3 regions of the Shewanella sp. 125m-1 genome follow, and region 3 is predicted to be linked to each of the others. Evidence: predicted binding sites of a transcription regulator. Region 3 holds the regulator's gene; each other region holds the start of a gene.
The links. Region 3 encodes ArgR, which controls arginine synthesis, uptake and breakdown. Its sites were predicted from a motif close to ANTGAATANNTATTCANT; they were not measured.

Region 1: the regulator ArgR is predicted to act here: its motif matches at 2,019-2,036, upstream of gltB (glutamate synthase large subunit).
Region 2: the regulator ArgR is predicted to act here: its motif matches at 2,540-2,557, upstream of argA (amino-acid N-acetyltransferase).

The regions. Positions count from the first base shown of each region.
Region 1 covers NZ_JBRILT010000001.1:50,152-54,356, reverse strand. The annotation lists gene ACVBIK_RS00220 (Hpt domain-containing protein) at 150-515, opposite strand; gene ACVBIK_RS00215 (TIGR01212 family radical SAM protein) at 726-1,643, opposite strand; gene gltB (glutamate synthase large subunit) at 2,153-4,205, shown strand, end outside.
Region 2 covers NZ_JBRILT010000040.1:3,570-7,774, reverse strand. The annotation lists gene rarD (EamA family transporter RarD) at 129-1,016, shown strand; gene argA (amino-acid N-acetyltransferase) at 1,151-2,470, opposite strand; gene rpmG (50S ribosomal protein L33) at 2,807-2,980, opposite strand; gene rpmB (50S ribosomal protein L28) at 2,987-3,223, opposite strand; gene radC (RadC family protein) at 3,352-4,029, opposite strand; gene coaBC (bifunctional phosphopantothenoylcysteine decarboxylase/phosphopantothenate--cysteine ligase CoaBC) at 4,179-4,205, shown strand, end outside.
Region 3 covers NZ_JBRILT010000006.1:88,331-92,535, forward strand. The annotation lists gene ispB (octaprenyl diphosphate synthase) at 1-537, shown strand, start outside; gene mdh (malate dehydrogenase) at 649-1,584, opposite strand; gene argR (transcriptional regulator ArgR) at 1,937-2,407, shown strand; gene ACVBIK_RS04910 (cupin domain-containing protein) at 2,661-3,122, shown strand; gene ACVBIK_RS04915 (Dyp-type peroxidase) at 3,203-4,135, opposite strand.

The DNA of each region.
Region 1 (4,205 bases), on a different contig from region 3:
AACGCTAAGCCAACTCTGATTTAGAGCGGTTAGACTGTGAACTGAATCAAAAATGTACAAGATAATCTATTGATACTGTTTAACGACAGATAAAAAAATAGCGCAGTGGATAATCCAAACTGCGCTATTAATATTGAAGCTAGGTTAATTTAAGCCTTAGACTCCAAGTATTCTTTTAATTGCTGCAAGTCTTTTGAAGCGTATGCAACAATTTCATTCAACCATGCTTGGTGCTCTTGTTCCCAAGATGCTTCTTCGCCATGTTGTAATAGCTGGGCATATTGCTGAATACGTTTAAGGCCAACTGAACCCGCTGCGCCTTTGAACTTATGCGCTTCGCTACAAAGCGTATCTTTATCGTTAGCTTCTTGTGCACTGACTAGGTTGCCAACGTACTCTGGCATCAGTTGTTCAAACAAGACGACGCTTTTAAGTAGCGTACCTGCACCAATTGCACTGCAGTATTGCTCCAGTGTATTAAGATCCAGAATTGATTCTAATTCAGCCGTTGCCATTTAGGCACCTCTCAAAATATTGCCATGTATACAAAAATACGAATTTACCACATAATACCCGCTAAAATCACCGGTGCAACAACTACTGTCACACGAGGTTAAATTTACACCGATTTTAACACTTTACCAACCTATCATTAAATAAAGTAACCTTGCGGCTACCTTGCCAATCTGATACTTGAACGTTTTTCGCACAAATCCCCTAACAGTTTAAACGCTATTTTTCAAATAGGTACCTTGACCGCCTTTTGCCTTCAGATCATCAACAATTGCCACAAGACCATTCCAACGATAGGCACACCAGTCTGGTGCTAACAACATAGGTTTTTTAGCGTAAGCGGTAACTCGATGGAAGATCACCTCTTTGGGGGTCCAGCGTATCAGTTCTCCCACGCTAAAAGCATAGGTTTCAAGCTCAAGTAAACTCATCTTGTCGTTACGCCATGCTTTGGCCATGGTGCTGCCTTCCACAATATGCAGCGGGTGCAGCTTAATGCCATCAACGCCGACGGCTAACACCTTATTTAAGGTTTCAAGATAGTCTTTATGGCTTTCACCTGGCAGCCCCAAAATCAAATGAGTACATACCTTAATGCCTAAATGACGCGCGCGCTTAACTGTATCTTCATAGGCAGCGAAGTCGTGCCCGCGGTTAATTTTCTTTAGGGTGTTGTCATTAGCCGATTGCAGGCCTAATTCTAGCCATACATCAACGCCATCATTTTGATAGCCAACTAATAGCTCCAGTACGTCATCAGGAACGCAGTCAGGCCGAGTGCCGACACAGAGCCCAACAATATCACTATCTTGTATCGCTTCATCGTACTTTTGCTTTAATACTAGGTACTCATCATAAGTACTGGTATAGGCTTGAAAATATGCAATATATTTCGATGACTTAGATGATAAGCGCTCACGCCCCTGATTAAGTTGTTCTTGAATAGAAAGCTCTGTTTTATGTTCATGACTAAACGAAGCCACATTACAATAGGTACAACCGCCCTTACCCAAAGTGCCGTCACGATTTGGACAAGTGAACTTAGCATCAATAGTCAGCTTACGGATCCGCTCACCATATTTTTGTTTGCATACACCACCGAAGGTATTAACGTAACTATCCAGTCCCAACTGCTCTATCACCTTGCGAAAAAATTTGCGCTATTTTAACCAGTTCCACAATTCATTAATTAGCGCTAGCTCAAATAACCGTAAAGACCATGCTTTACTATTAATGATTTCTTTACGTTACTAACGACTCACCTTTACTACACTCATGTTTATTTATGCATAAATACTCACAAGTAAGAGTGGTTATCATTTAACTGTATGTGCAATAAAAATCACTTTACCGAAAACAGATATAATCAACATTTTAGTTACAAATAGGCGGCTAGAAAAAACCGTAAATTTCAAAATCCTTTTTATTCATAATGTTATACGTGAAGATCTGCAGTTTACGTTAAGGTAAACCGATTAATACAGGTGTATTAAACAGCAATTGCAAGTTACTTTTTATGCAATAATTTGGTTTGACCTTTAACCCGCTTGAGGTTAATTTGATTGATTCGGGTGCATATCTATAGAGATTTTTTGCTTTATCTCCCGAGTTGTATCAGTTGAGGTTAGGGAGTGTAGTAATGAGCTTATATCATCCAAGTTTTGAGCGGGACAATTGTGGATTTGGGTTAATAGCCCAGATGGACGGTGAAGCAAGCCACCGTATTGTACGTACCGCGATCCATGGCCTAGACCGAATGAAGCATCGTGGCGGTATTGCTGCTGATGGCCGCACTGGCGACGGCTGTGGTCTATTAATGCAATTACCAATTAACTTCTTTAAAGCGATAGCCGAAGAAAATGAATGGCATTTAAGCCGTCGTTTCGCCGTTGGCATGCTTTTCCTTAGTCAAGATACTATCTTAGCTTCGCAAACCAAACAGCTACTTGAACAAGAACTCCAAAAGGAAACCTTAAGTGTTGCAGGGTGGCGAAATGTGCCAGTTAATGCCGACGTACTTGGACCAATTGGTAAAGCGAGTCAACCACAGATAGTTCAAGTATTGATTAACGCCCCCATTGGCTGGCGAGAAAAAGACTTAGAACGACGCTTATATATGGCAAGGCGGCGTGTAGAGCAACAGCTTACTCACGATAAAGACTTCTATGTAGCGAGTCTTTCAGGCCAGGTCATCGTCTATAAAGGTCTGATGATGCCTGCCGACCTGCCTGCTTTTTATAGTGACTTGGCAGATATCCGCCTCCAAAGTGCAATCTGCTTATTCCACCAGCGCTTTTCAACCAATACATCACCTAAATGGCCGCTGGCTCAGCCATTTAGATATTTAGCTCACAATGGCGAAATCAACACCATTACCGGTAACCGTCAATGGGCAAGAGCGCGTGCTTATAAGTTTCACGCACCATTACTACCTGATTTACAGCAGGCAGCACCTTTCGTAAATGAAACGGGTTCTGATTCATCATCTCTGGACAACATGTTAGAGATGCTACTTGCTGGCGGTATGGATTTATATCGCGCAATGCGTCTATTGATCCCACCAGCGTGGCAAAGTAACCCTGAAATGGATGCAGAGTTAAAGGCCTTCTATGACTTTAACTCGATGCATATGGAGCCTTGGGATGGTCCTGCCGGTATCGTAATGACTAACGGCCGTCACGCGGCCTGTGCCGTTGACCGAAATGGCTTGCGCCCTTCGCGTTATGTCATCACTAAAGACCGTATACTAACCTTAGCCTCTGAAGTCGGCATTTGGGATTACGCTGCAGATGAAGTGATCGAGAAAGGTCGCGTAGGACCCGGTGAGTTGTTAGTACTCGACACCCTTAATGGGCAACTTTATTCATCGTTTGAAATTGATAACGACTTAAAGCGTCGCCACCCATACAAAGAGTGGATGGCTAAAAATAGTAAAGTGCTTAAACCTGCAGAAGATTTTGGACCGAACGATCAAGGTAGACGTGAATTTGATGATGCCCAGCTGCTGCAATATCAAAAACACTTTGGCTATTCTCGTGAAGAGTTAGAGCAAGTTATTTGGGTGCTAGCTCAAAAAGGTGAAGAAGCCACAGGCTCTATGGGCGATGACACGCCGATGGCAGTGTTGTCGAAAAAATCACGTACCCTCTATGACTATTTTCGCCAAAAGTTTGCCCAGGTAACCAACCCACCTATTGACCCGCTACGTGAAAAGCACGTGATGTCGTTAACCACTTGCGCGGGTCGTGAGCAAAACCTATTCAACGAGACCACAGGTCATGCCTACCGTGTGATGTTTAACTCGCCAGTGTTGCTATATAGCGACTTCAACCAGCTAATGGCACTCGATAGCACCTACTACCGTGCCAATACCGTCGATTTAAACTATGACCTCAGTGAAGGTTTAGAAGCTGCCGTTAAACGTATCTGTGATGAAGCTGAACGTTTAGCGCGATCGGGTACCACCTTATTAGTGCTTTCAGATCGTGCAACCGCTAAATCTAAGCAAGTGATCCCAGCTGCTATGGCGGTTGGAGCAGTACAGCAAGTGCTGGTTGATAATAGCCTTCGCTGTGACACCAACATCATTGTTGAAACCGCATCAGCCCGCGATCCTCATCACTTTGCAGTGCTGCTAGGCTTTGGCGCTACGGCTGTTTACCCCTACCTTGTGTATGAGTGCATCTCTGATC
Region 2 (4,205 bases), on a different contig from region 3:
GCAGCTAAAGTTTCCTAGCTGTCAAATTCACACAACAGCAAGCCACTCCAATAAAGCCGCCCACCCGCTTGAGTCTATTGCTTAGCAAGACTACAATCTGCGGCTACTTTCCTATTTAGTACATTCCAATGCAAGAAACTGAATACCGTAAAGGCATACTGTACGCCATTTGCGCCTATACCCTTTGGGGGTTTGCCCCGATCTATTTTAAGTTACTCGGCGATGTTCCTGCATCTGAGATCTTGCTGCACAGAGTGATCTGGTCATTTTTCTTTGTGACAATATTAATTGCACTGTTCGGTGGTTTTGCCCGCCTGCGTCACTTACTTAAACAGCCAAAGCAACTCGCGGTACTTTGTGTCACATCAGTACTGATTGCCGGTAACTGGTTACTGTTTATTTGGGCGGTCAATAACGACCATATGCTCGATGCCAGCCTAGGTTACTTCATTAACCCGTTAGTGAACGTTAGCTTAGCGATGATATTTCTCGGTGAGCGCCTACGTAAACTCCAGTGGGCCGCTGTTGCTCTTGCGGCAACTGGCGTGATGATCCAGCTGATCTCATTTGGCTCAATTCCATTGGTATCACTTGGTTTAGCTTGCTCGTTTGCATTTTACGGTTTACTGCGTAAAAAAGTGAATGTCGACGCCAAGACAGGCTTATTGGTAGAAACCGCTATTTTGATGCCAATCGCGCTAATTTTCCTGTTTACCAATATGGGCGATTCATTAACTCATCTGCTCACTAACGATTGGCATTTGAATCTACTGCTAGTGGCAGCCGGTATCGTCACCACGATTCCTCTATTGTGCTTTGCCTCCGCGGCGGTGAGGATCCCCTTTTCAATGCTAGGATTTTTTCAATACATAGGTCCAAGTATCATGTTTGTGCTAGCAATCAGCTTATTCAATGAACCATTCGATGCCGAAAAAGGCATTACTTTCGCGTTCATTTGGGCAGCATTGATATTGTTTACTACTGATATGTTTTATAAAAGAAAAGCTAAGAAATAAGCCGTCTTGAATCTTAAACAAAAAAGCGAACCTGAGGTTCGCTTTTTTGTTTAGTGGGGCCATTGATTATCGATAAAGCAACATATCAGGCTCTTTTAAGCTCAAAATCAAAGGGTCACGTTCTAAGAGTGGACTCACAACTCCAAAGCCAGGATTTTCGATTTTCGTTGGTAGTTATACAGCTGCTTTTTCTTCTCAGGTAACTCATCAACCTCAACGATATTAAAGCCATGCTCTAAGAACCAATGAATACTGCGAGTCGTTAAGGCAAACAAGCGCGAATAGCCTCTCACTCTTGCCTGACCAATAATATTTTGTAGCAACAAGCTGCCTCTATCGGCATCACGGTAATCAGGGTGCACCACTAAACAAGCAAACTCCCCCGCATTATCCTCCTCGAATGGATAAAACGCAGCGCAACCGATCACTAAGCTATCGCGCTCAATCAGCATAAATTGCTCTATCTCCATTTCAAGCTGCTCACGTGAACGTCTGACCAAAACTCCTTTTTGCTCTAATGGACGAATGAGATCTAACACACCACCGATATCGCTAATCGACGCTCTACGCAAGCGTTCGGCACTTTCAGTCACAATCTGAGTACCAATGCCATCGCGAGAGAAAAGCTCTTGTAGCAAGGCTCCGTCATCGAGGTAGCTAACAAAGTGGCAGCGGCTCACGCCATTACGACACGCATCAATGCTTGCCTGCAAAAAAGCTTTTGTTCCCACGCACAGTGGCGTGACTTGTGACAGGTTATTTAAAATAGTTTGCGCATCTGTCGGCATCAATTCGGCGATGACCTGACCGGTCTCATCTAAGATACCTTTCTGCGAGCTAAAACCTATCATCTTATCCGCTTGAAGCTTGATGGCTATCTGGGTAGCAACCTCTTCAGCTGTAAGATTAAAACTCTCCCCCGTCACAGAGGCGGCGACAGGCCCAAGCAATACGATACCGCCATTATCAAGCTGACGTTTCAAGCCTTGACTGTCAATTCGGCGCACTTTACCGCTGAGGCAATAATCGACGCCATCTTCAACTCCTAGCGGTTGTGCAATCACAAAGTTGCCACTAACAACATTGATCTGCGCACCTTGCATAGGCGTGTTACTTAAACTCATCGACAAGCGCGCGGTAATGTCGAGATGTAAGCCACCAACAACCTGCTTAATCACCTTAAGAGCATCTTCTTCCGTAACTCTTACACCATTGTAATATTCGGCAGGCAGACTGTATTGCGCGAGGGCTTCATCAATTTGAGGCCTAGCACCATGCACCAAGACGATTTTGATCCCTAGGCTATGCAGCAATGCAATATCGTTGATAATGGCGCGAAACTGTTTCTGAGCTAAGGCTTCACCGCCCAGCATCACAACAAAGGTTTTGCCCCTATGGGCATTAACATAGGAAGCGGAATGACGAAATCCATCAACAAGTTCAGTGGTACGCACGCTAGAATCACCTCAAGAGTAAATATACATTCATCTGAATAACAGAATTTAGTAACTCCAAGAGATAGTATTGCATTTATATTCATTTAAAAAGCATTTATTTTCAATTTGGCTGTTTATTTTTACATTAGGGTAAAGTACGTCTGGCAGGCATAAATTGGTGTTATTTGTGCTAAGGCTATTAAGTAAAGCCGCGCGAGGAATTAGGTGAAAAATGAAGTCACCAATGACGAATGAGCGGGATAGAAAACAATGATATTGCAGAGTAATGCCAAATTTTAGGCAAAAAAAAGCCCCTATAAATAGAGGCTTTTTCCAAGATGCTTAAACAAGTAATTACTTGATTTTAGCTTCTTTGTACATAACGTGCTGACGAACAACTGGATCAAATTTCTTGATTTCCATTTTTTCAGGCATGTTACGTTTGTTTTTTTCAGTCGTGTAGAAGTGACCAGTGTTAGCGCTAGAAACTAGCTTGATCTTCTCACGATTACCTTTAGCTTTAGCCATGGTTTATTACACCTTCTCGCCGCGGGCACGAAGTTCAGCAATAACAACTTCAATACCTTTTTTATCGATGATACGCATACCTTTAGTAGATATACGTAGCTGTACGAAACGCTTTTCGTTTTCTAACCAGAAACGGTGGTTCTGTAGGTTAGGTAAAAAACGACGACGCGTTGAATTCTTCGCGTGCGAACGGTTGTTACCAACCATTGGTCGCTTGCCAGTTACTTGGCATACTCTTGACATGTCAATCTTCTCCAAAACAATATATTTAACGCTCGAGCATTAATGCACCTCGAACACGGCCGTCGCCTGAGGCACACAACAGAGGGCGCATTTTATACAGGATCTAAAATCAAAGATCAAGGGATAGATTAATCTATCCATCCCCGTTCAGCGAAAGAAACTATCTCTCGATCGCCCACAACCATATGGTCCAACAAGGAAACATCGATAGTTTGTAAGGCTTGTTTCAATCGCTCAGTAATTCGTCTATCGGCTGAACTTGGTTCTGCAATCCCTGAGGGGTGATTGTGACACACGATTACAGCCGCAGCGTTTTTTTCAAGCACTAGGCTCACCACTTCACGTGGATAAACCGATGCTGAATTGATTGTGCCCCTAAATAATTCAACGAATTGAATCACCCTATGTTGACTATCTAACAATAAAATAGCGAACACTTCGTAAGCACGATCAGACAATTGTCTCATTAAATAGTCCCGAGTTAAATCAGGATCAGATAAAAAATTTCCTCTTTGTAGTTTTTCTTGCGAAATTCGCGTACCTAATTCCACTGCAGCCTGTATTTGCGCAAATTTTACCGGACCTATTCCATCTTGCCTACAAACTTGCATTTGAGACGCGCTAAGCAGGCCTCTAAGCCCCCCAAACTCATTTAGCATAGTTCTTGCCAGCTCAACAGCACTTAAGCCTTTTACGCCAATCCTAAGCAATACCGCCAATAATTCAGCATCCGATAACTGCTTCACCCCGTTATTTAATAATTTTTCTCGCGGTGCTTCCCCTTCGGGCCAATCCTTAATCGCCATCACAACCTCCCTGTTGTTTTCTTCTATGAGTATGGTCTAGATTTTTGGAAGTTGTTCATCACCATTTAGCGGTTTGTGATATCTTAGGCCGCAACATCTGCAGCGTGATGAAACATTTATCGCCAAAGTGATTATGGAAAGAGTTAAGTATGGGTCTCAATAACAAAAAAGTACTG
Region 3 (4,205 bases):
GAAGTCCTACAATTGATGAATTGTAATGACCCTGACACCACAGAAGACAGCTACATGCGCGTCATCTATTGCAAGACAGCCAAGCTATTTGAAGCCGCTACTCGCCTTGCAGGTTTGCTCGCAGACAGCCCTATTGAGGTGCAAACCGCACTGGCTGAATACGGTAAGTATTTAGGTACAGCATTCCAGTTAACCGACGATCTTCTCGATTACACAGCAGAAACAGAAGAGCTAGGTAAAAACATCGGTGACGACTTAGCTGAGGGTAAGCCTACACTGCCGCTTATTTTTGCTATGGCAAATGGTAACGACACTGAAAAGACGCTTATCCGTGAAGCTATCGAGAAAGGTGACGGAACTGAGCATATCGAGGTGATCCTTGCCGCACTTAAAAACTGTGGTGCATTGGAGTACACAGAGAAGCGCGCTATCGAGGAGTCTGACAAGGCCATTGCAGCACTGGCCATCATTCCAGAGTCCGATTATAAAGAAGCGCTCATCTCGCTTGCGAGAATAGCAACTCAACGCAGTAACTAAGATCGAAGTAACTAATTATTCTCTTTAAATTAGCACCTTGATGCCATTGAGAAACAAAAAAGGAGCCTAAGGCTCCTTTTTTATTATGACCCACAAGAGGTCAGTCATCGTTTATTTAACGAATTCGATACCCAGCACAATATCAGCCTTTAGTGTATCTAGCATAGCGTCACGAGCATTCGCTTCAAATGCGCTTACATCGCCATAAGCAAGGACTTGCTCAACACCGTTCTTACCAAGTACAACAGGTTGTGCAAAGAACTCAGTATGCTCACTGCCGCCATCAACATAGGCGCATTCAATCACATTTGCTTCACCTTGAAGACCACGAACAAGTGATAAGCCGAAACGACATGCAGCTTGCCCCATAGATAGAGTTGCGCTACCGCCACCCGCTTTAGCTTCAACAACTTCCGTACCCGCATTCTGGATACGTGTCGTTAATGCTGCAACTTCTGCATCGGTAAAGCTTACGCCTTCAATTTGTGACAGCAGCGGAAGAATCGTCACTCCACTGTGCCCACCGATAACATTAACTTTAACGTCTGCAACGTTTAATCCTTTTGCTTCAGCAACGAACGTTTCTGAACGGATAACATCCAACGTTGTAACACCGAACAAACGGTTCTTGTCGTAAACACCCGCTTTTTTCAATACTTCAGCAGCAATGGCTACGGTTGTATTTACAGGGTTTGTAATGATACCGATTAATGCCGTAGGGCAAGTCGCGGCACATTTTTCAACTAGATTACGAACTATACCTGCATTGATGTTAAATAGATCTGAACGATCCATACCCGGCTTACGAGCAACACCCGCAGAGATAAGTACAACATCAGCACCTTCTAGTGCAGCAGTAGGATCTTCACCAGCGAAACCTTTTACTTCTACCGCAGTAGGGATGTGGCTTAAGTCAACCGCAACACCTGGCGTAACAGGGGCAATATCATAAAGCGACAATTTTGAACCCGCAGGTAATTGAGTTTTTAACAGTAGGGCAAGCGCCTGGCCAATACCACCAGCAGCACCAAGTACAGCAACTTTCATAATGATCTCCGTCAATTCTCAGATTTTTGTGATTTAGATCCACCTTTCCAATGCCGCAACAGTACTGGATTCACAAAAAAAATTCAATTATCCCTTAGTCGTGTTGAATATAATCTAGAACGCTAATGTAAGATGGTAAATGAGTAAAGTGAGTGTACATCAGCGATACAGAGCTAAAACCATAATAAATTAGCATAACAAAATTTAGAATAATCATTCTAACTTAAGTTGAATCATTGAGTCTAACTGGGTTTATTAATGAATTTTTATTCAAAAAAACGAATACCAATTGACAAAAACGGCGAAAATATTCATGATAAAGCAGATTTTTTTGAATAAAGAATAATAATATATGCAAGCTAGTAAAAGCCCAGATGATTTAGTTAAGACGTTCAAATCTATTTTAAAAGAGGAGCGTTTTGGCTCTCAAAGTGAAATTGTTATCGCCCTTCAAGCAGAAGGCTTTAGCAATATAAACCAATCTAAAGTTTCTCGTATGCTAAGTAAGTTTGGCGCGGTTAGAACCCGTAACGCAAAGCAAGAGATGGTATACTGCCTTCCTGCAGAGCTTGGCGTTCCTACTGCCGGAAGCCCGCTTAAAAACCTGGTACTGGATGTTGACCATAACCAAGCCATGATTGTTGTCAGAACTAGCCCTGGTGCAGCGCAATTAATCGCGCGTCTGCTCGACTCAATAGGTAAGCCTGAGGGTATTTTGGGGACTATTGCTGGTGATGATACGATTTTCATCTGTCCATCTAGTATCCATAGCATTGAAGACACGCTAGAGACAGTTAAGTCACTGTTTAATTATGCTGATTAATTACGCCGACTAAACATAAAGCGACGATTTTTTTAAATGCTGTACCCTCAGGGCTACAGCATTTTTTGTTTGTTGCATAATCAGCCTCCATCACTCGACCGTTTACCTAGGCTCTGCACCGTAACCCAATCATTTAGCTTAATGCCCCCTGTATGAAACACTATGTTTTATACAATATATTGAATAGCAGCTTCTCTCTCGAGCAATAATCGTTATAATCCTCAATGACAGTACTGTTAGTCGAGGGCAAATAATGAATAAAAGTAAAATAATAAATATCAACGATATATGCTGGGAATCTTGGCAGCATGAAGATCAGTATGCCAGCGAGCAAAAGCACATTGGCGATACCGCCGGTGGAGAAAAAATTGGCGTGACCATGGAACGCTTAGCGCCAGGTAAGTCCTCAGCTGTTGCCCATTACCATACAAAAGAAGAAGAGCATATCTACGCGATGCATGGCGAAGCGACGCTATACATTGACGGCGAGCCTCACCCTTTTAGTCAGGGAGAATATATCTGCTTTAACGCTGACACGGGTGTGTCTCATAAACTCGTCAATCATAGTGAGCAAGAGTTTGTTTTTCTGGTCGTTGGTAACCGAGACATACATGACGTAGTTGTATACCCAGAAAATAACAAGGTGCTAGTAAAATCTGTCAACGAAGTTTACGCCAAACGCCCCACCAATTATTGGGATAAAGACGAAGCTTAGCGCGAATAATTCACTTTGTTACGCCCAATAAAAAACGCACTTTACTGTGCGTTTTTTATGAGTCAGTAAAACCTTGCGAATTAGCCCGCTGTAATCATAAAGTCTAATGATGGCGCAAAGAATGACGAACCAGTTAATGCTTGAGTAAAATGCATTAAATGGTCATGGTTGCCTTCACTATCGCCATGCACCATGCTCTCTAGCATCTTTTCGAAATTAACTGAATTGCGGCAAGTAGAGATAAACATCAAGCCTTGCTCTTTAACTGAACCATAAGGCATGCTTTGCCTTAAGATCTCCATAGACTTACCTTCACTGTCTTTCAGGTTAACACGCTTAATGTGGCTCGTAAGCGGTTTATCAGCCGATGCATACTCGATATTGTCCGCTTTAGTACGCCCAATAACATCTTCTTGCTTCTTGACTGGCAGACGGTTCCACTTACTTAAGTTATGGGCAAACTTTTGTACATGAATATAACTTCCGCCTTTAAAACGGCTGTCTTCCTCGCCGATTAATGCAACTTCCTGACGACTACGTCCTTTAGGGTTCTCGGTGCCATCAACAAAGCCGCTCAAATCACGAGAGTCCATGAATCTAAAGCCACGCTCTTCATCAATGAGTTCAACTAAGCCTTCAAACATTTGATTAACTTCGTTAGCCACCAAGTGCAGAATATCAAAACGATCACAACGGATATGCACAAATAAATCATACTCGATAGCCGGTGCATCTCGATTACCTCGATTCATCGCAGGGAAAGGTTTTAGCTCTTCTGGTCGAGCATGGGGGTATAAGGTGTCCCAATAATTAGCACCAATGGCAACAAAACCATTAAAGGCACTATCAGAATATTGATCTGCTAATTCATAAATATACTGAGCCACATTCGCCACACAAGGGCGCATGTCAGACTCAACACTATCATTAGCATTAAACATTAAGTAGACACTGTGCAAGTTTCCTTCTGCACAAACTCCAAGCTGTTCACGAGGCATAACCTGACTATCCATTATTATAAGTAACCCTTAGCATAATTAATTTTCGGCAACATTATGGACAACTTTAGTGATTAATATCATT